2 regions of the Rhodoferax sp. GW821-FHT07F03 genome follow, and region 2 is predicted to be linked to the other one. Evidence: riboswitches for the same ligand, from Rfam matches in the RefSeq annotation. Region 2 holds a riboswitch; the other holds the start of a gene.
What was found. A riboswitch is a leader RNA that binds a small molecule or an ion and turns the genes downstream of it on or off. The one in region 2 is predicted to bind glycine.

Region 1: it holds a riboswitch for glycine, as region 2 does, so the genes downstream of both, AC07R0_RS23730 (D-amino acid dehydrogenase) here and gcvT (glycine cleavage system aminomethyltransferase GcvT) in region 2, are expected to answer to the same signal.

The regions. Positions count from the first base shown of each region.
Region 1 is NZ_JBWKQM010000018.1:77,629-88,484, reverse strand. It holds gene AC07R0_RS23745 (putative bifunctional diguanylate cyclase/phosphodiesterase) at 1-362, opposite strand, end outside; gene AC07R0_RS23740 (substrate-binding periplasmic protein) at 447-1,223, opposite strand; gene AC07R0_RS23735 (ClcB-like voltage-gated chloride channel protein) at 1,494-3,227, shown strand; gene AC07R0_RS23730 (D-amino acid dehydrogenase) at 3,234-4,454, opposite strand; glycine riboswitch at 4,613-4,721, opposite strand; gene AC07R0_RS23725 (TauD/TfdA dioxygenase family protein) at 4,823-5,731, opposite strand; gene AC07R0_RS23720 (ABC transporter substrate-binding protein) at 5,936-6,949, shown strand; gene AC07R0_RS23715 (ABC transporter ATP-binding protein) at 6,946-7,809, shown strand; gene AC07R0_RS23710 (ABC transporter permease) at 7,802-8,641, shown strand; gene AC07R0_RS23705 (LLM class flavin-dependent oxidoreductase) at 8,690-10,042, shown strand; gene AC07R0_RS23700 (EAL domain-containing protein) at 10,125-10,856, opposite strand, start outside.
Region 2 is NZ_JBWKQM010000001.1:380,218-391,073, reverse strand. It holds gene AC07R0_RS01725 (GTP cyclohydrolase II) at 39-1,331, shown strand; gene AC07R0_RS01720 (URC4/urg3 family protein) at 1,328-2,605, shown strand; gene upp (uracil phosphoribosyltransferase) at 2,762-3,391, shown strand; gene AC07R0_RS01710 (amidohydrolase family protein) at 3,484-4,761, shown strand; gene AC07R0_RS01705 (HDOD domain-containing protein) at 4,828-5,691, opposite strand; glycine riboswitch at 5,739-5,838, shown strand; glycine riboswitch at 5,848-5,971, shown strand; gene gcvT (glycine cleavage system aminomethyltransferase GcvT) at 6,023-7,147, shown strand; gene gcvH (glycine cleavage system protein GcvH) at 7,173-7,544, shown strand; gene gcvP (aminomethyl-transferring glycine dehydrogenase) at 7,564-10,446, shown strand; gene AC07R0_RS01685 (DUF6198 family protein) at 10,493-10,856, shown strand, end outside.

The DNA of each region.
Region 1 (10,856 bases), on a different contig from region 2:
CGCCGGCCATCCATCACGATATCGCTTTGCTGGCTCAGCACCGTGCCTTGGCGGCGCGCAGACAGCTCGCTGGAGACAAACACATTGCCGAACTCGTCTTTTATCGTCACGGCCACCACGTCGGCATTGCGCGTGACCGAGTCGATCAACTGCTTAGCCACCGCCTTGTCCACGTTCCAGATCGGCATGCCCAGGCCGCTGGACAGCAACTGCGTGTATTGCAGCATGGGCTCGCGTATGCGCAAGGTCAACTCACGCTCGTAGCGATTGTTCAGAAGCAGGCTACCCAGCACCAAGGCTGGCAACACAATGCCGAGCGCTACGCCCAGCGTCATGATTTGTCTTAGGGATAGCTTCGGCACGCGGTCCTTTTCCGATGGATGACCTCCAAGCAGTGGCGGTAAATGCGGGCTAAGTACACCGGCAGCCTCCCGTAGACATGGGCCTTATTTCGTGCGCCATAGCTGGATGTTGGTATCGATCATTTTCTTCATCGCGTTTTGACGTGCCAGCTTGTACATGGCCTTGGCCAATGCAGCACGCAATTCGCTGCTGTTACAGGGAGACTTGTGTGAAAGCGTCAGGTACAGGCTCTCGTTGCTGATCGATGTAGCCATGGGCAGCAACCCATCTATACCCAGCTTGGCAATGTAGGCCAAGGCCGGCGACTCTTCGTACACCAAATAGTCCACCCGCCCTAGCTGCAACATCTTGAGCGCCTGCTCTAGGCTAGGTACGGTAGCGATCTTCAGTGAAGTTTTGGCGAAACGGTCGAAATCCTCGCCAAAACTATTATTGATAACGGTTACACCAGACAGGCCCTGCAGGTCCGCCCAGCGCTGGTATTTGATCGGAGCAGACTGGCGGCCCCACACCAGGGAACGCGTCTCGCGGAACGACGGATAAACGTAATCCATATAGTCCAGGCGATCCACAGTGAAGAAAGCGCCAGCAACCAGATCAACACGCCCAAGCTTGGCCTCTTCCTGCACACGGGCCCAGGAGCCGGCATAACGTACCTCGATCGGAATACCGATTTCCTTGGCCACCATTTGCATCAAATCGGCATTCGCGCCAATCAGACGGTTGCTGTCGGCGGGATCTCGCCACAAATACGGCGGGTATTCGGGGTTGCCTGTGGCAACCAGCTGTTTACAAGTTTCAGTCGCCCAAGCAAACGATGCCAACGACGCCAGAACGACCAGCAAGAATGCCGGACGCACGCACCGAGACCATGTCTCTTTGAATGGAAAACGGTTGCACATGAACGCCCTTTGAACCCGTAAGTTATGAAAGAGTCTACTATTGAAGAAAGCAATTACAGAAATATGCCTAGACAAGATCGCCATACTACACGTTACAAGTATGAGCCCCTTATGAGCCTTACGATTTAGTGATTGCAGGGCCCCTCAAGCAGGTTACATGCCGGCCACAGCTACGGTCTCGAAGTATGCGCGCCATCACCCTGCCAGCAGAATCATTCAAAACGAAGCATGATGCATATACAAGCCCATCTCCAAGCATGGGCAGCACGCTGGAAACAAGGATGGCGTAGCAGCGAATTGCCAGCCATGCTTTTTTGGTCCGTGCCTGCGGGTGCGCTGGGCACACTGGTAACCATTGGTTTCCGTAGTGCGTTGTTCGAGCTGGACCGCTTGGTGCTGGGGCAAGGTGGCGGCCTGGTCGCCATTGCCATGCAACTGCAAGCCTGGCAGCGCATACTGGTACCCAGTCTGGGGGGACTGCTGGCAGGTGCGCTGCTCACCTGGGCCCAGAACCGCACCCCACAAAATGCCCCAAGCGACTATATGGAAGCCGTCGCGCTGGGCAACGGCCATATTCCCGTGCAAGCCAGTCTGGTCCGCAGCGGCTCCTCCCTGCTCAGCATCGCCAGCGGCGGCTCCATAGGCCGAGAGGGCTCCATGGTGCAGTTGGCCGCGCTGGGTGCATCCTTACTGGGTCGCTTACTGCACCTGCGTACAGAGAGATTGCGCCTGCTGGTGGCCTGCGGTGCGGCCGCTGGGGTCACTGCCGCATACAACGCACCCATCGCAGGTGCTTTTTTTGTAGCAGAAGTGGTGCTGGGTTCTATGGAAATGGAAAGCCTGGGGCCCATCATGGTGGCTTCAGTAGTGGCCAACATCACCATGCGTGCCTTCCCCGGCTACCAGCCCCCCTATGTCATACCAGCATTTCCGGCCGTGGCCGGCCCGGAAGTGCTGCTGTTTGCCATGATGGGTCTACTGGTCGGAGCCGCATCCGCCCTGTTTCTGCGCGGCCTAGACGCCAGCCGCAAACTGTTTCGGCGCCTGAGCCTGCCCCTGCCCGCACGCATGGGTCTGGGTGGGCTGGTCGTGGGACTGCTCTCTGTGCGGTGGCCCGAAGTCTGGGGCAATGGCTATAGCGTGGTGAACGAAGTGCTGCACTCGCCCTGGACCATCGCAACCCTGTTGATTCTGCTCGCAGCCAAGGCTGTAGCCACCCTGGCCACGGTGGGTTCCGGTGCCGTAGGCGGGGTTTTTACCCCAGCACTATTTTTTGGCTGCCTGCTGGGCGGCATCTTCGGCCAAACCGTGCAGCATGTCTGGCCCCAGGCATCGGCAGCCCCATTTGCCTACGCCATTGTGGGCATGGGCGCATTTCTGGCTGGCGCCACCCAGGCACCACTGATGGCGATACTGATGGTTTTTGAAATGACGTTGAGCTACCAGGTCATGCTGCCTTTGATAGTGGCATGCGTGCTGGCCTATTTTGTTGCCCGTTCGGCCAACGCCGGGTCCATGTACGACATCACATTGCGCCGCCAGGCCCAGCGTGACGAGCGGCGACGCCTGCGCACGCTGCATGTGCGTGACCTGGTTCTGCCCGCGCAGACGGTGGTGGCGCCGGATGCCGACCTGCACACCATGGGCCAGCTATTTCAACAATACCCCGTCAAATACCTGTATGTCACGGACGCCCACAAGCACTACCTGGGCGTCGTGCCGCTGAAGAAGCTGAGTCCCGCAGCAGGCGCAGCCAACCTGGACCATCTGTGCGCGGCCGATCTGCTGGGACAGGACATTGCTCCTCTGACCTCGGACATGACCTTGGCCGAGGCACTACAACGCTTCATGGACCACCGCGGTGAACGCCTGCCAGTGATTGAAAGCCTGCAATCCCCCGTCTTGCTGGGCGTGGTCAACAAAAGCAGCCTGCTGTCCACCTACGTTCGCCTGAGCGAATAACACCGGCTAGGCGTAGCTGGAGGCAACGATGGCGCCCACCATATCGGCCGTCACGGCCGACAGAGTCAGCCCCAGGTGCCCGTGCCCGGTGTTGTAGAACACGCCAGGTCGCTTGCCTTTGCCCACCCGAGGCAGCAGGTTGGGCATCATGGGGCGCAGTCCAGCCCAGGGCACCACACTTTCGGTGCGCACACCCGGAAAGCACTGCTGTACCCATTCCACCAAAGGACGGATGCGGTCGGCCCGGATATCCCGGTTATAGCCATTGAACTCCGCCGTACCGGCCACGCGGAATCGGTCCACACCCAAGCGGCTGGTGACCAATTTGGTGCCGTCGTCCAGCAGGCTCACCATCGGTGCAGCAGCCTGGCTTTGTGCATCCTGCAAATTCACCGTAATTGAATAGCCTTTGACGGGATAGATGTTGACGCGGTCGCCCAGCTGCGCCGCCAGGTCCCGGCTGGCCGTACCGGCGCAAACCACCACACCGTCAAACACATGGGACTGCCGTTCGATTCCATCATTGGCAGTGACAGTCACCTGTTTGCCATCGCTCTGCACGGCATCTATGTGCTGGCCATAGCGGGTTTGCACGCCCAGGCGCTCGGCCGCCAAGGCCATGCCGGTGCTGAATTTGTGGATGTCGCCCGTGGTGTCGCTTTCAGTGAAGTAACCGCCATAGTAGTTGCCAGCCAAGGTGGGCTCGATGGCGCGCATTTCTTGCGGTGTGACCGCGCGGCGCTCCAGCCCGCCCTGGGCCAGCAATTTGGAGACCTTGCCGGCATGGTCGAAGCTGGCTTTGTCACGGTAGATGTGCAGAATGCCTTCGCGCTTGTGGTCAAAGTCCAGCCCTTCCGCATCCGCCCAGGCATTCAGGTGCGCACGCGCAGCAATGGCAAGGCGGGTGGTCTCCACGGTGTTTTTCTCGTAGTGCGGGATGGCAGCAATGAACTCGGCAAACCAGGCCAGCTTGTGCCAGCTCGGCTTGGGGTTGACCAATAAAGGTGCGTCGCTCTTGAGCATCCACTTCAGCCCCTTGAGCACGGTAGACCAATGGTTCCATACCTCGGCGTTCGACACCGAAAACTGCCCGCCATTGGCAAACGATGTTTCCATGGCCGCATAGCGGTGTTTTTCAAACAAAGTGACCGCGAAACCCCGCTTTGCGAGGGCATATGCCGTGGTCACGCCCGTAATACCGCCGCCTATAACAGCAAACTTTTTCATGATGAGAGTTCCAAAACGTCAAAGTGGGGATAGCAACAAGCGTGCGCAGCTATCGCCCCTCTGTTTTGGACCTGAGAGATTCACGACTGGCACATAGCCAAGCCGCTTGCTCCTGCGGTGAACCGGGTGACGAAACCCGGTTGCTCTTCAGATGTGTGTGACAGGTACCGGTCCTTTTGCCTGAAAGTTTCCGGGGCGGTTGCTCCTTCGGCGCTGTGGGCAAACTTGTTGAGCAACAAGGGCCCCAGACTCTCCCGGTACCTGCCGCAATTATCGCATGGGGTTCGCGCACCCCAGGACCGGAATGACTCGGTCAATCAATTGCATCCGCCCATAAGGTCGACTGATTTACCCGGCCGAACCGCGCTCTAATTTTTCGCAGGCTCGGCCGCACTGCGCCGGCCGTGCACCGACACCGGCAGGTCACCATGCACGGTGACGCGGCGCACCACGCGGTGCTGGTCGCCGTAGTCATTGATCGCGTAGTGCTGGGTCGCGCGGTTGTCCCAGATCGCCACATCGCCCTCGGCCCAATGCCAGCGCACGGTGTTTTCCAGCCGCGTGATATGGTGCTGGAAGATCTCGAACAGGCGCTGCGAGTCGTGGGTGTTGTAGCCCACAAAGCGCTTCAGGAAATGCCCGGCCACCAGGCTGCGCTCGCCGGTTTCGGGGTGTACGCGCACCAGCGGATGGCGGGCCTCGATCAGGCGCGAGGTAAACACTTCGCGGTAATGCTGGGCGCCGTGGGCATCCACTTCGACGCGGGTGGCGGCGTAGTCGTAGTCGTTGCCGTGCACCGCCCACAAGGTATCTGCCAGGGTCTTCAGCTCGGTCGGCAACTGGTTGTAGGCCTCGGCGGTATTCGCCCACACTGTGTCGCCGCCCTGCTGCGGAATGGTCAGCGCGCGCAGCACCGATACCTTGGGATAAGCGGCTTCGAAGGTCACGTCGGTATGCCAGGAATTGGCCCGGCCGCCGTGGTTCGAGTCCAGCTCCAGAATCTCGGTGCCGCTGCGCGAGGGCACGGTGGGGTGCGGCACGATGCTGCCCCAGCGCCCGGCAAACAGTTGGTGCTCGGCATCGTCCAGATGCTGCTGGCCGCGGAAGAACAGCACCTTGTGCTGCAGCAGCGCCTGGTGGATGGCGGCAAAGGTTTCGGGCGCCAACTGGCCCGACAGGCGCACGCCTTGTATGCGTGCACCAATCCGCCCCGCCAAAGGATAGATATCGAGTGTGGGAACGACTTCAGTATGGGGAGCATTGAGAACAGCGGACATGCAATTTCCTTGGTAAGACGGGTTGAAACAGGATCGAAAAAAACACCCGCCCATGCTAGGAACTGCAACCCGGAAACCAAAGCATGGAATTCGCATGTGCATCTACACCGCACAGATGCGCATATGCATGCGCAATTTCCTTCGTTGTTGCGTAGGCCTTGCCAATCTACGCTGCAACTTCACGACAACTCCCAAGGGACATGCATGCGAACCGTTTTCAAGCTATTCACCGCCATGGCAGTGGCCTTCGGGCTGTCGGCCCAGGCCCTGGCGCAAGAGGCCCTGGAAGTCACCGACATCCGCTACCAGGGCTCGGCCGGCCAGGTGGTCTGGATTGAACTGGCCGAAAGTCTGGGCTATCTAGCGCCGCTGAAAGCCAAGTGGGTGGGCAACACCATCAGCGGCCCGCAGGACGTGCAGGCCGTGGTCACCGGCGACATCGACATCGGCGGCGCCTTCAACGGCGCGCTGGTCAAGCTGCTGGCCAAGAAGGCGCCAGTGAAAGCCGTGCTCGGCTACTACGGCGTGGACGACAACACCTGGACCGGCTATTACGTGAAGACCGACAGCCCGATCAAGACAGCCCGCGACCTGCTGGGCAAGAAAGTGGCGGTCAACACCCTGGGCGCCCACCACGAATTCATGGTGCGCGAATACCTGGAGCGCAACAAGCTCAACGATGAGGACGCAAAACAAGTCACCCTGGTGATCACGCCGCCGGTTACTGGCGAGCAGGCACTGCGGCAGAACCATGTGGACGTCACCACGCTGGGCGGCATTCTGCGCGACAAGGCACTGGAGCGCGGGGGCATCCGCCCGCTGTTTACCGACCAGGAACTGTTCGGCAACTTCACCGCCGGCTCGCTGGTGATGCGCAACAAGTTCCTGGAGCAGAACCCCAAGGCCTCCAAGCACCTGGTCAGCGCACTGGCCCGCTCCATCGAATGGGCGCGCAAGACGCCGCCGGCCGAAGTGCGCGCCACGTTCGAGAAGATCATCAAGGCCCGCGGCCGCGCCGAAAGCGCCGACGCCATCCAGTACTGGAAGAGCACCGGCGTGCCGTCCATTGGCGGCGTGGTGCAAGACAAGGAGCTGCAAGTCTGGATCGACTGGCTGGTGAAGGAAGAGGTCATCAAGCCCGGCCAGATCAAGCCCGCCGACCTGTACACCAATGCCTACAACCCCTACGCCACCGGCGCCAAGGTAGCCGCCAAATGAGCACCGGCAATATCCGCTTTGAGCATGTGCGCAAGGAGTTCACCGTGCGCGCTGACGATGGCGGCCCGGAGCAACGCTTTGTGGCCCTGGACGACGTTTCGCTGGAGGTGCGGGCCGGCGAATTCCTGGTGTTGGTGGGGCCCAGCGGCTGCGGCAAGTCCACGCTACTGGACCTGCTAGCCGGCCTGACCCTGCCCACCAGCGGCCGCGTGCTACTGGACGGCAAAGCCATCACCGGCCCGGCACGTGACCGCGGCGTGGTGTTCCAGCAGTACGCGCTGTTCCCCTGGCTCACGGCACTGGACAACGTGGCCTTTGGCCTGGAGATCGCCGGCGTTGGCCTGCGCGAGCGTCGCGCCAAGGCCGCCAGTTACCTGGACCTGGTGGGCCTGAGCGCGTTTGCCAACCGCTACCCGCACGAGCTGTCGGGCGGCATGAAGCAGCGGGTGGCGATTGCCCGCAGCCTGGCTTATGAGCCCCAAGTACTGCTGATGGACGAGCCCTTTGCCGCGCTGGACGCACAGACCCGCGAGACCCTGCAGGAGGAGCTGGTGGACATCTGGCAACGCACCGGCAAGACCATTGTGTTCATCACCCACGGCATCGACGAGGCGGTGGTGCTGGGCCAGCGCGTGGCGGTGATGACCTCCCGGCCCGGCCGTATCAAGCAGATTGTGGACATCCCGGACGCACTGCGCGCCAGCGGCCAAGACGTGCGTTCGCTGCCACTGTTTGGCGAACTGCGCCACGCAATCTGGTCGCTGTTGCACGACGAAGTGGCCGCCGCCCGGCAGCAGCGCCGCGCCCGCATCGCAGCCCTACCCACGCTACCCACGTTAAAGGAAAGCCTCCATGTCTGAACTCAGCCTCGCCGCCGGCCACCCGCCGCTGGCCTTGCCCCAGGCGCCCCGCTGGGCACGCCTTTACCGCATCTACCAGCACGCCCGCAGCGCGCTCTGGCGGTCGGCCCTGGTTCTGGCGCTGGCCCTGCTGTGGGAGCTGGCGCCGCGCCTGGCGCTGACCGACTCCACCTTTCTGCCACCGCTGAGCGAGGTACTGGCCGCCGGTTGGGCCCTAGCGTTGAACGGCCAGCTTTGGCAGCATGCCTCGGCCAGCCTGGCGCGCGCCCTCGGCGGCTTTGCGCTGGCCGTGCTCTACAGCGTGCCGCTCGGGCTGGCGATCGGCTGGTACCGGCGCCTGGGCCAGTTTGTGAACCCGATGATCGAGCTGCTGCGCAATACCGCGCCGCTGGCCCTGCTGCCGGTGTTCATCCTGCTGCTGGGCATAGGCGAAGTGTCCAAAGTGGCGATGGTGGTGTATGCCTGCTCCTGGCCGCTGCTGCTGAACACCATCTCGGCGGTGAAACAGGTCGACCCGCTGCTGATCAAGTCGGCGCGTACCATGGGTGCCAGCCCGCGCCAGCTGTTCCTGAAGGTGATCCTGCCGGCCTCGGTGCCGACGATTTTTGTCGGCATCCGCCTGGCCAGTGCCACCGCCATCCTGGTGCTGGTGGCCGCCGAAATGGTCGGCGCCAAGTCGGGCCTGGGCTTTCTGATCATCTACGCGCAGTACAGCTTTCTGATCCCCGACATGTACTTCGGAATCATCGCCATCACCGCCATCGGGGTGGCCTGGAACTTCGCGCTAGAGCTGCTGGAGCGGCGCCTCACCGCCTGGAAGCCCGCCCCCTAAGCACTTGAGCGCCTAAACGCCTGACCACATCCACTTCAGAAAACACATATGACTCAACGCAAACTGCGCCTGGGCGCCTTCATCATGGCCACCGGCCACCACATCGCTGCCTGGCGGCACCCGGGCGCGCAGATCGATTCGGGCGTCAACATCGACCACTACATCGAGGTCGCCAAGACGGCAGAACGCGGCCTGTTCGACCAGGTCTTCGTGGCCGACAGCCCCGGCCTGTGGTTCGAGGGTGACGACGAGGCCTTCAGCCGCCAGGGCCGGGTGTCGCACTTCGAACCGGTGACGCTGTGGGCCGCGCTGTCGGCCGTGACCAAGCACATCGGCTTTGTCGCCACGGCCTCCACCACCTACGAGGACCCGTATTTGCTGGCGCGCAAATTCGCCTCGCTGGACCACCTGAGCAAAGGCCGCGCAGCCTGGAACGTGGTGACCACCAGCGCCGAAAACGTCTACGGCAATTTCGGCCTGGACAAACACCCCGACCCCGAAACCCGCTACGAGCGCGCACAGGAGTATGTGGACGTGGTCAAAGGCCTGTGGGACAGCTTTGAAGACGATGCCTTCAGCCGCGATGCGGCCAGCGGCGTGTACTTCGACCCAGCCAAGCTGCACACGCTAAACCATGTGGGCAAGCACCTGAAGGTCAAGGGCCCGCTGAACATCGAGCGCCCGCCGCAGGGCTACCCGGTGATCGTGCAGGCCGGCTCGTCCGAGCCCGGCAAGGAGCTGGCCGCCGCCAGCGCCGAAGCCATCTTCACCGCCTGGACCAGCTTGGCCGAGGCCCAGGCCTTCTACAGCGATGTGAAAGGCCGGCTCGCCAAATACGGTCGGCGGCCCGAGCAACTGCTGGTGCTGCCTGGCATCTCGCCGGTGGTCGGCCGCACCCAGGCCGAGGCCGAGGCCAAATGGGCCGAACTGCAGAAGCTGATCCATCCCTCGGTAGGCCTTAGCACCCTGGCACCTTTCTGGCCCGGTGAAGACCTTTCGAAGTGGAACCTGGACGCCCCGCCGCCCTACATCCCGCAGCCGCCGCTGGGCCGCAACAGCCGCGCCCATGTGGTACTGGAACTGGCCCGGCGCGACAAGCTCACCGTGCGCCAGCTCTACGAATACCTGGCCGGCGCACGCGGCCACTGGGTGGTGGTGGGTACGCCGGAATCGATTGCCGACCAGATGCAGAGCTGGTTTGAGAACGGCGCGGCCGATGGCTTCAATGTGATGCCGCCGGTGCTGCCCGAGTCGCTGGACGACTTTGTGGACCTGGTGATTCCCGAGCTGCAGCGCCGTGGCCTGTTCCGCACCACATACGAAGGTACGACGCTGCGCGAAAACCTGGGACTGGAGCGACCAGTCAACCAGTTCAGCGTGCAAGCCCGCAAAACGGCTTGATCACGCCAACTGCAACGCTATAGTATCCATAGCTACCAGCGCAGGTAATACCTGCTCTAGAGCCCTATTTTCTCAATAAAATTTAGTGGCGACCGGCTACAAAAGACTCAAACTCCAGGCTGGCCAGGGGCCGGGAGAACAGATAGCCCTGGGCATAGTCGCAGCCGGCGGCCGCCAGCAGGTCACGCTGCTGCGCGGTTTCCACGCCCTCGGCCACCACCTGCATGCCCAGCTCGTGGGCCATCACGATCATGGCCTTGCACAGCGCCAGCTCAGTGGACGCAGGACGCAGGTGGCGCACAAACGACTGGTCGATCTTGATGAGGTCAATGTCAAACTTTTGCAGGTACGACAGCGACGAATAGCCCGTACCAAAGTCGTCCAGCGATACCTGGATGCCCGCCTCGCCCAGCTCCAGCAGATGCCCGGTCACGCGGGGGTTGGCATCCAGCAGCAGGCCTTCGGTGATTTCCACCACAATGCTTGAGCCGGGCAAACCCAGCGCCTGCAGCTGCTGGGCCCAGGCCTGTTTGCCACTGCCATCATGATGAAACTGCGCAGGGGACTTGTTCACACTGATCTGGAAGTCGGGGTGCACGCTGCGGCGCCAGGCCTGCACCTGCAGGGCCGCCTGCTGGAACACCCATTCACCGATGTCCACGATCAAACCGCTGGACTCGGCAATCGGTATAAATTCCGCCGGGCTGACCAGGCCACGCAGCGGGTGCTGCCAGCGTATCAATGCCTCGGCCTTGTGCACCGCCCCGGTAGCCAGTTCCACAATCGGCTGATAGACCAAACGGAACTGCTGCTC
Region 2 (10,856 bases):
CCTGCCCATCGCTACATTGGATTTTTTGAGGACGTTCCATGCCTGCTGACGTAGCCACCGGTTCCCCTATCCCCGCCACTCCCGCCGCGCCGGCGGGCCCCAGCCACATCCGCCTGACCTCGCACGCCAGCGGCTACGGCGCCCTGCAGATACGCTGGGCCGCAGCCACGGCTGCCGAGCGCGGCCCGGTGGTCGGCACCACCACCAAGCGCAGCCACCGCAATGTGATCGGCACGCACAGCGGCAGCTACAGCATCTACCGCGCGCTGGCCGTGGCCTCCGGCGGCCTGTCGCCCAAACACCGGGCGGACCTGACCAACACCATGCCGACCGACGTGATCGGCCCCTACCCGCAGTGGAGCGAGCCGGGCCGCATCGTCGCCATGGACCCCTGGGGCGCCACCATCGCCACCGAATTCGCAGCCGAGCTGGCGGCGGGCTACGACATCCGCCCCACCATCGCGGTGACGCAAGCGCATGTGATCCTGCCCGAAGTCATCGAGGCGCTGCAATCCGGCCGCCTGCAGGCCGACGGCAAGTTCCTCAACGCCAGCGGCGCCGCCATGGTCACCAAGGTGGCGGTGGAGCCGGTGTGGTACCTGCCCGAAGTGGCCAAGCGCTTCAACTGCACAGAGTCCGAGCTGCGCCGCGTGCTGTTCGAAGAAACCGGCGGCATGTACCCCGAGCTGGTGACGCGCAGCGACCTGGAAGTATTCCTGCCGCCCATCGGCGGGCTGACCGCCTATATCTTCGGCAACCCGCGCGACCTGGCGAACCCCGAGGTCGAACTCACCGCGCGCGTGCACGACGAATGCAATGGCTCGGACGTGTTCGGCTCCGACATCTGCACCTGCCGCCCCTACCTGACACACGCCATCGAGGAATGCATACAGGGCGCGCAGCGCGGCGGAGTCGGCCTGGTGTCGTACTTCCGCAAGGAAGGCCGGGCCCTGGGCGAGGTCACCAAATTTCTGGTTTACAACGCCCGCAAACGCCAGGTCGGCGGCGACACGGCCGACCAGTATTTCAACCGCACAGAGTGCGTGGCCGGCGTGCAGGACATGCGCTTCCAGGAACTCATGCCCGACGTGCTGAACTGGCTGGGCATACGCAAGATCCACCGCCTGGTGTCCATGAGCAATATGAAATACGACGCTATCACCCGCGCCGGCATCGAGGTGGTGAAACGCATCAATATTCCCGAACACATGATCCCCGCCGACGCCCAGGTCGAAATGGACGCGAAAATGGCGGCCGGTTACTTCACCCCCGGCGCTGTGCCGGACGCCGAAGAACTGAAAAAGGCCAAAGGCCGTGGACTCACTGAATGACTATGGATTTGATAGCAGCCAGCGCAGATGCTGCCAGCGCCAGCGCCCTGTTACGCTCTACACAAGCGGTACGCGAACGGGCCCGGGGCCTGCTGGCGCGCGCGCGTACCGGCAACTCCGCCTACTTCACGGTGGCGGATGCCGCACTGCAACCCACCGCTGCCCTGGTGGCCCAGGTGACGCGCGAACGTTACCCCACGCTGGACATCCCGTACCACAGCCGCTGGCGCCATTTCGAAGCCGGTGGCGTGAACCGCGTGGAGCTGCTCAATGAAGAGTTGGGCAAGGTATCTGTCGCCAAGCGCGCACGCTCGCAGATCGACCTGGCCATCGTCAGCGTGCTGCTGGATGCCGGCGCCGGCCCCGACTGGCACTACAACGACCCGCGCACCGGCAAAACCTATAGCCGCTCCGAAGGCCTGGGCGTAGCCAGCTACAACGCGTTTACCAAGGGCCTGTTTTCCAGCAAACCCATGCAGCCCTGCCAGGCCGACGCCGAGGGCCTGCAGGCCATCACCGCGCGCCAGCTGGGCGACGCCTTCCAGGTCGGGGTGGAAAACCCGCTGGTCGGGCTGGAAGGCCGTGCCGCACTCTTACGCCGCCTGGGCGCGGTGATTGCCGCCCAGCCCGAGGTGTTTGGTGGCGCCGGCGGCCTGTGTCGCCCGGGTCGCCTGTTCGACTACCTGGTGCCCGTCAATACCGATACACCCACCGTCTCGGCCCACGCCATTCTGGTGGCACTGCTCACCACGTTATCGCCCATCTGGCCTGCGCAGAACGCTATCAAAACAGATGATGGCAGCGAGATCGCGCTGGGCGACTGCTGGCGTCACAGCGCCGTGCCCGGCGAGGGCGCGAGTGCGGGCTGGATGCCCTTCCACAAGCTGTCGCAGTGGCTCAGTTACTCCCTGCTGGAGCCGTTGGAATGGGCCGACGTGCCCGTCACCGGCCTGGACGCCCTCACCGGCCTGCCCGAATACCGCAATGGCGGCCTGCTGCTGGACGGCGGCGTGCTGGGCTGGAAAGACCCGGCCCTGGCCGGCCAGACGTATACCGCAGGGGATGAATGCATCGTCGAATGGCGCGCGCTGACCGTGGCCCTGCTGGACGAGCTGGCGCCGCTGGTGCGCGCCGAGCTGGGCCTGACGCCTGAGCAAATGCCCCTGGCCTGCGTGCTCGAAGGTGGCACCTGGGCCGCCGGCCGAGTGCTGGCACAGCGCCTGCGTGGCGGCACACCGCCTCTGAACATCGTCAGCGACGGCACCGTGTTCTAACGTTCACCCCCAGGCTTCGTGCACTTCGTGTCACTCTCGCCAACCCCCTTGCAGGGGGCGATACCAACGGCCCGGCAAAGCCGGTTCCGTGGTATCCCTGGAAGAGACACAGGCGCACAAATTGGCAAAATGAAACCTTAACTTTTAAAGAAAACCATGAGCACCGTACACCTGATCAACCACCCCCTGGTGCAACACAAGCTGACGCTGATGCGCCGCAAGGACGCCAGCACCAACACCTTCCGCCGCCTACTGAACGAGCTGTCCAGCCTGATGGCCTACGAGGTCACGCGTGACATGGCGATGCAGGACATCGAGATCGAAACCCCGCTGGAGAAAATGACCGCCAAGGTCATCGACGGCAAGAAGCTGGTGTTCGTGTCCATCTTGCGCGCCGGCAACGGCATTCTGGAAGGCATGCTCAGCGTGGTGCCAGGCGCGCGCGTGGGCCACGTCGGCCTGTACCGCGACCCGAAAACGCTGACGGCCGTGGAGTACTACTTCAAGATGCCCAGCGAAATGCACGAGCGCGACATCGTCATCGTGGACCCGATGCTGGCCACCGGCAACTCGGCCATTGCAGCGGTGGAGCGCCTCAAGGAGCTGAACCCGAAGTCCATCAAGTTCGTCTGCCTGCTGACCTGCCCCGAAGGCGTGGCCGCGCTGCAGGCCGCCCACCCGGACGTCGACATCTACACCGCCGCCATCGACCGCCAGCTCAGCGACCACGGCTACATCCTGCCCGGTCTAGGCGATGCGGGGGACCGAATTTTCGGCACAAAATAAGCCGCCAGCGTATATATCCATTGCGCCGACAGCTATTTAATAGATAGCAAACCCAACACAGCTTTGCGATCCGTGTTTTTGAAAGAATGTGCATGCTGGATTTACTCGTCACCCACGCCACCCTGCCCGACGGCCGCAGCGGCATGTCCATCGCGGTACAGGACGGCAAGATTGTGGAAGTCAGCCCCGGCCTGCAGGCCGCCGCACAGCAGACCGTGGATGCCCAGGGCCTGCTGGTCAGCCCACCGTTTGTGGACGCGCACTTCCACATGGACGCCACCCTGAGCTACGGCCAGCCCCGCGTCAACCAAAGCGGCACCTTGCTGGAGGGCATCGCCCTGTGGGGCGAGCTCAAACCCCATCTCACGCAAGAGGCTTTGGTGGACCGCGCCATGGCCTACTGCGACTGGGCCGTGGGCCACGGCCTGCTGGCCATCCGCAGCCATGTGGACATCTGCGACCCGCGCCTGCTGGCCGTGGAAGCCCTGCTGGAGGTGCGCCGCCGCGTCGCCCCCTACCTGGACCTGCAGCTGGTGGCCTTCCCGCAGGACGGCGTGCTGCGCGATCCGAACGGCATGGACAAGCTCAAGCGCGCGCTGCAGATGGGCGTGGACGTGGTCGGCGGCATCCCCCACTTCGAGCGCACCATGGCCGACGGCGCGCTCAGCGTCAAGCTGCTCTGTGAACTGGCGGCCGAGCAAGGCAAGCTGGTCGACATGCACTGCGACGAGTCAGACGACCCGCTGTCGCGCCACATCGAAACCCTGACCTATGAGACCAACCGCCTGGGTCTGCACGGCCGCGTCACCGGCTCGCACCTGACCTCCATGCACTCCATGGACAACTACTATGTGTCAAAACTGCTGCCGCTGATGGCCGAGGCGCAGATGAACGTCATCAGCAACCCGCTGATCAACATCACCCTGCAAGGCCGGCACGACACCTACCCCAAGCGCCGTGGCATGACCCGCGTGCCCGAGATGCTGGCCCAGGGCCTAACCGTCGCCTTCGGCCAGGACTGCGCCATGGACCCCTGGTACAGCCTGGGCAGCGGCGACATGCTGGAAGTCGCCAGCATGGGCCTGCACGTGGCACAGATGACCAGCCAGGCCGCCATGCGCCAGTGCTTCCAGGCCGTCACAGCCAACCCGGCGAAGATTCTGCAGCTGGAAGGCTACGGCCTGGAGGCCGGCTGCAACGCAGACTTTGTGCTGCTGCAGGCGCAAGACCCGATCGAGGCGATTCGCCTGCGCGCCACCCGCCTGCAGGTCTACCGCCGGGGCCAGCTGCTGGCCCAGACGCCGGCCACCACCGCCTGCCTGCACCTGCCCGGCCGGCCCAGCCAAACCGACTGGATGCTGCATCCATAAACTTATGCGAAACAGGCCTCTTGCGCAGGTAATACCTGCACAAGCAGCTATTAACTTGATAGCAAACTAGGCCAGGTTTTCAAACACCGGATGCAGATCGTCCGCCCAGTGTTGCAGCTCGGCCTGGTCGATATGCAGGTGCGACATGCAGGCCGAGCCATGGCGGGCCCATTCGTCCGACTCGCGCGTGCCCTCATGCAGGGCCACCAGGTGCTCGGCCAGCAGCAGCATGGCCACCAGATAGCGCACCTCGGGCGGGACGCTGGCCACCGGCAGAATGTCGAAGTCGTGGTGCAGGCGCACGGCGGCCGTCACCAGGGGCGGCAGCTTCCAGGTCTTGGCCACCAGCGCGCCCACCACGGCGTGGTCGGTCTTGTGGGCGGCGTTCTCGGTTGCCACAAAGCTGCGGTCCTGCCGCGCCAGGGCCTCGGCCAGGGTGCCGGCATAGCCCTTCAGGCCCTGCAACATCACCGGTATACCCACATGGCAGAACAGGCCACAGGTCTGCGCCACGTCGGCGTCCACGCCGTACAGATGGCGAGCGATGTAGGCCATGGCCAGGGATCGGCGGGTCGAGGTTTCCCAGAAATGCTCCAGCAAGGCCGCATCCACGCGGATCGCATGCCGGGTGAAGAAGCCGGTCAGCACGCCCACCGTCTGCTTCACGCCCAGCATGGCGATGGCCTCGCCCACGGTACGGGCCGGGCGCGAGCGGGCAAACAAGGGGCTGTTCGAATAACGTATCAGCGCCGCCGCCATGGCCACGTCCTGGCTGGCAATGCGGGCGATGGCGGCGGGGTCGGGGTCGCCGCCCCGCACTTCGCCCTGCAGCTCCAGCAAGAGCTGGGGGCACGGCGGGATCACGATATCCCGCACGGCGCCCTTGGCCTTGGCGGTTTCCAGTTCTCGGTCTATGTCTGCCAGCTGCATCGCGCCCCCTTAGTCCACGGAATTATGCCGACTTGCGCTTGGGTAGAATCCCCCCGTCAGGAGAGAGTTTTCACCCGAAAACCGCCGAAGGCGCAGGGCCCCGCTACGTGGGCCTGAACGCTCAGGCAAAAGGACTGACAAGCGTTTCTCATCAAACGTCACCCCACTGGAGAGAAGTCCGCCCCGAGCGGACTCACCGAAGGCGCAACCCGCAGTCGGCCTGCACCACCGCAAGGCCGGCCCGGCGAATCGCTCAGGTAAAGCGGACAGCGGGGACCACACATGGCCGTCAAAGGCCATGATCCGATTGTGTGTCCCCGAAAGAACCGCCATGGCCGACTTGTTACTCACTCCCCTCAACGCGCTGCATCTGGAGCTCGGCGCCCGCATGGTGCCCTTCGCTGGCTACAGCATGCCGGTGCAGTACCCGGCCGGCCTGATGGCCGAACACCACCACACGCGTAACGCCGCCGGCCTGTTCGACGTATCCCACATGGGCCAGTTGCGCCTGGTCGGCCCCGATGCCGCTGCGGCCTTTGAAACCCTGGTGCCAGTCGACGTGATCGACCTGCCCGTAGGCAAGCAGCGCTACGGCCTGCTGCTGAACGACGAGGGCGGCATCCGCGACGACCTGATGTTTTTCAAGCAGGCGGAAGATGACATCTTCGTCGTCGTCAACGGTGCCTGCAAAGCAGCAGACATTGCCCACATCCAGGCCCGGATCAGTCTGCATTGCGAAGTCATCCCCATGCCGGAAATGGCGCTGCTGGCGCTGCAAGGCCCCAAGGCTGTAGACGCGCTGTCGCGCCTGGCGCCTGGCGTGGAAAAGCTGGTCTTCATGACCGGCGGCCATTTCATGGTTGCCGGCATCTCCTGCTTCCTGACGCGCAGCGGCTATACCGGCGAAGACGGTTTTGAAATTTCGGTACACCAAGACCAGGCCGAGGCACTGGCCCGCGCTCTGCTGGCCCAGCCCGAAGTCCAACCCATAGGCCTGGGCGCACGCAACTCGCTGCGCCTGGAAGCTGGCCTGTGCCTGTATGGCAACGACCTGGACACCAGCACCACCCCCATCGAAGCCGGCCTGAACTGGGCCCTGCAAAAGGTACGCCGCGCTGGTGGCGCGCGTGAAGGCGGCTTCCCTGGCGCTAGCAAAATAATAGCGCAACTCGCAGGTAAACCAGGCGCTACAACCAAGAAACGTGTGGGATTGGTGGCACTGGAACGCGTCCCGGTGCGCGAACACACAGCCTTGCAGGACACCGCAGGCAACGTGATTGGCGAAGTCACCAGCGGCTTGCTTGGCCCCACGGTAGACAAGCCGATTGCGATGGCCTACGTGGCGCCAGAATTTGCTGCCATCGGCACCCGTATCAACGCCATCGTGCGAGGCAAAATCGTGCCGATGGAAGTCACGTCCATGCCCTTCACCCCGAACAATTACTTTCGCGGTTAATTCAACTTTTCACAGGAGCACCCCCATGAGCATCAAGTACACCGAAGACCACGAATGGCTGAACATCGAGGGCGACACCGCCACCGTCGGCATCACGCACCACGCGCAAGACGCATTGGGTGACGTAGTGTTTGTCGATCTGCCCGCCGTCGGCGCAAGCTTCGCGCAAAAAGACGTGGCCGGCGTGGTCGAGTCCGTGAAGGCCGCCGCCGATGTGTACATGCCTGTCTCCGGCGAGATCACCGAGGTCAACGAAGCCCTGCGCGCCGACCCCGCCCTGGCCAACACCGACCCGTTGGGCGCTGGCTGGTTCTTCAAGGTCAAGCTGTCGGATGCATCGCAAGTCGCCGCCCTGCTGGACGAAACCGCCTACAACGCATTTAGCCAAAACGCCTAACCCTCCCTAGACCTGCCCCATGACGACCTCCCTGCACGAACTAGAAAACGCCAGCGAATTCATCGCCCGCCATATCGGCATCGACGCTGCCGACGAAACCCTGATGCTGGAAGTGATTGGCTCCAGTTCGCGCCGGGATCTGATTGACGGCATCGTGCCGCGCTCCATCGCGCGCAGCACGCCAATGGATCTACCCGCGCCCGTCACCGAGGCGGCAGCACTGGCCGAGCTGAAGGCCATTGCCGCCAAGAACCAGGTCTTCAAAAGCTTCATCGGCCAGGGCTACTACGGCACCCATACACCAGGCGTGATCCAGCGCAACATCCTGGAGAACCCCGCCTGGTACACCGCCTACACGCCCTACCAGGCTGAGATTTCGCAAGGCCGCATGGAGGCGCTGGTCAACTTCCAGACCATGGTCTGCGACCTGACCGGGATGCCGATTGCCAACGCGTCCATGCTGGACGAGGCCACCGCCGCCGCCGAGGCCATGGCCCTGGCCAAGCGCAGCGCCAAAAGCAAGAGCAATGTGTTCATCGTAGCGGGTGACTGCCATCCGCAAACCATCGAAGTCATCCAGACCCGCGCCAAGCCGCTGGGTATCGAAGTCAAGGTCAGCACCGCCGTCATCACCCTGCCCCAATTGATGGCCAGCGGTGACTTCTTCGGCGTGCTGGCCCAGTACCCGGCCACCAACGGCATGGTGCACGACCTGCGCCCCCTGGTGGGCGTGGCCCATGCCAGCGGCGCAGCGGTCTGCGTGGCAGCCGACCTGCTGGCCCTGACCCTGCTGGTGCCCCCCGGTGAATGGGACGCCGACATCGTCATTGGCAGTACCCAGCGTTTTGGTGTGGCCGTGGGCAACGGCGGCCCGCACGCCGCCTACATGGCCTGCCGCGACGCATTCAAGCGCTCGCTGCCCGGCCGCCTGGTGGGCGTCAGCGTGGATGCACACGGCAACCCGGCCTACCGCCTGGCGCTGCAAACCCGCGAGCAACACATCCGCCGCGAAAAAGCCACCTCCAACATCTGTACCGCACAGGTGCTGCCGGCCGTGCTGGCCAGCATGTACGCGGTGTACCACGGCCCGCAAGGCCTGACCCGTATCGCCGAGCGCGTGGCCCGCTTGACTGCCATCCTGGCGCGCGGCCTGCAGCAAATGGGCTACGCGGTAACCAATGAATACGCCTTCGACTCGATCACGGTCAAAACCGGTGATGCTACCAATTTAATAGCTAGCCGCGCACAGCAATCCTGCGCCAACCTGCGTTTTCGCTTGAAAACCCATTTGGGCATCTCGCTGGACGAAACCACCACCCGTGGCGATATCGAAATGCTGTGGTCCTTCTTCGTCAAGCCCGGCGAACCCATGCCGCGCCTGAGCGAGCTGGAAAACAGCGTGGAAGTGATGATCCCCGAAGCCCTGCGCCGCAGCAGCGCCTTCCTGGCACACCCGGTGTTCAACACCCACCACTCTGAGACGGGCATGCTGCGCTACATCCGCGCGCTTAGCGACAAGGACCTGGCGCTGGACCGCAGCATGATCCCGCTGGGCAGTTGCACCATGAAGCTCAACGCTACCAGCGAGATGATGCCCGTGACCTGGCCCGAGTTCGCCAACATCCACCCCTTCAGCCCGCCCGAGCAGCGCCAAGGTTATGCCGAGCTGAACAGCCAGCTCTGCGCCTGGCTCAGCCAGGCCACCGGCTACGCAGGCATCAGCCTACAACCGAATGCCGGTAGCCAGGGCGAATACGCCGGTCTGCTGGCCATCAAGGCCTATTTCGATGCACACGGCCAAAGCCAGCGCAATATCTGCCTGATCCCGTCCAGCGCCCACGGCACCAACCCGGCCAGCGCCCAGATGGCCGGCCTGACCGTGGTCGTTACCGCCTGTGATGCGAATGGCAACGTGGACATGGCCGACCTGCAGGCCAAATGCGAGCAGCACAGCAGCCATCTGGCGGCGGTGATGATCACCTACCCCAGCACGCACGGCGTGTTCGAAACCCAGGTGAAAGAACTCTGCGCCCTGGTGCACAGCCACGGCGGTCGCGTCTATGTGGACGGCGCGAATATGAACGCCCTGGTCGGCGTGGCTGCGCCTGGCGAATTCGGCGGCGACGTCAGCCATCTGAACCTGCACAAGACCTTCTGCATCCCGCACGGCGGCGGTGGCCCCGGTGTTGGCCCGGTTTGCGTGGTCGAAGATCTGATCCCCTACCTGCCCGGCCACGCCACTGCGGGCGACAACAACCACGGCATCGGCGCCATTAGCGCGGCGCCCTTGGGCAATGCATCCGTGTTGCCCATCAGCTGGATGTACTGCCGCATGATGGGCGCCGAGGGCCTACAACACGCTACCGAAGCCGCCATCCTGGCCGCCAACTACGTCAGCACCAAGCTGCAGGCGCACTACCCCACTCTGTACGCCAGCGCCAACGGCCATGTGGCGCACGAATGCATCCTGGACCTGCGCCCCATCAAGGACAGCTGCGGTATTACCGCCGAAGACGTGGCCAAGCGCCTGGCCGACTACGGCTTCCACGCCCCCACGCTCAGCTTCCCCGTGCCCGGCACGCTGATGGTGGAGCCCACCGAGAGCGAAACCCTGGCCGAGCTGGACCGCTTCATCTTTGCCATGGTCGCCATCCGCGAGGAGATCCGCCAGGTCGAAGCCGGCACCTGGCCGCGCGACAACAACCCCCTGGTGCACGCGCCCCATACCGCCGCCAGCCTGCTAGCCGCAGAATGGGACCGTCCTTATGCGCGCGAAATCGGCGCCTTCCCGCTGGCATCGCTGAAGCAGGCCAAGTACTGGCCGCCCGTAGGCCGGGTGGACAACGTGTATGGCGATCGCAACCTGTTCTGCAGCTGCGTGCCGGTAGCGGACTACGCCTGAAATCCGCGAAGGCATGCGCGGCACAGATCCTGCTGAGGGTAGGGACATGAATACCCCTGCCCTGCCCGTCCACATCCACACACCGTTTGAAGATGCGCAAGCCATCTTTACCGGCACCCTGTTTGTGTCTCTGGCATTGATATTGTTTGCCCAGGTCGGGCTGCTCACCGGCGGCACGGCTGGGGCGGCCTTTCTGTTGCACTACGCCACTGATGTCACCCTGGGCAAGCTGTTCTTTCTGATCAATCTGCCGTTCTACTGGTTTGCCTGGACACGCATGGGCCGCGAATTTACCTTCAAGACCTTCATCGCCATCAGCCTGCTATCGGCCATGGTGGAATGGTCGCCCAGCCTGTTCGCGATAGACAGACTGCACCCGGCCTACGCCGCGGTGCTGGGCGGCTTGCTAC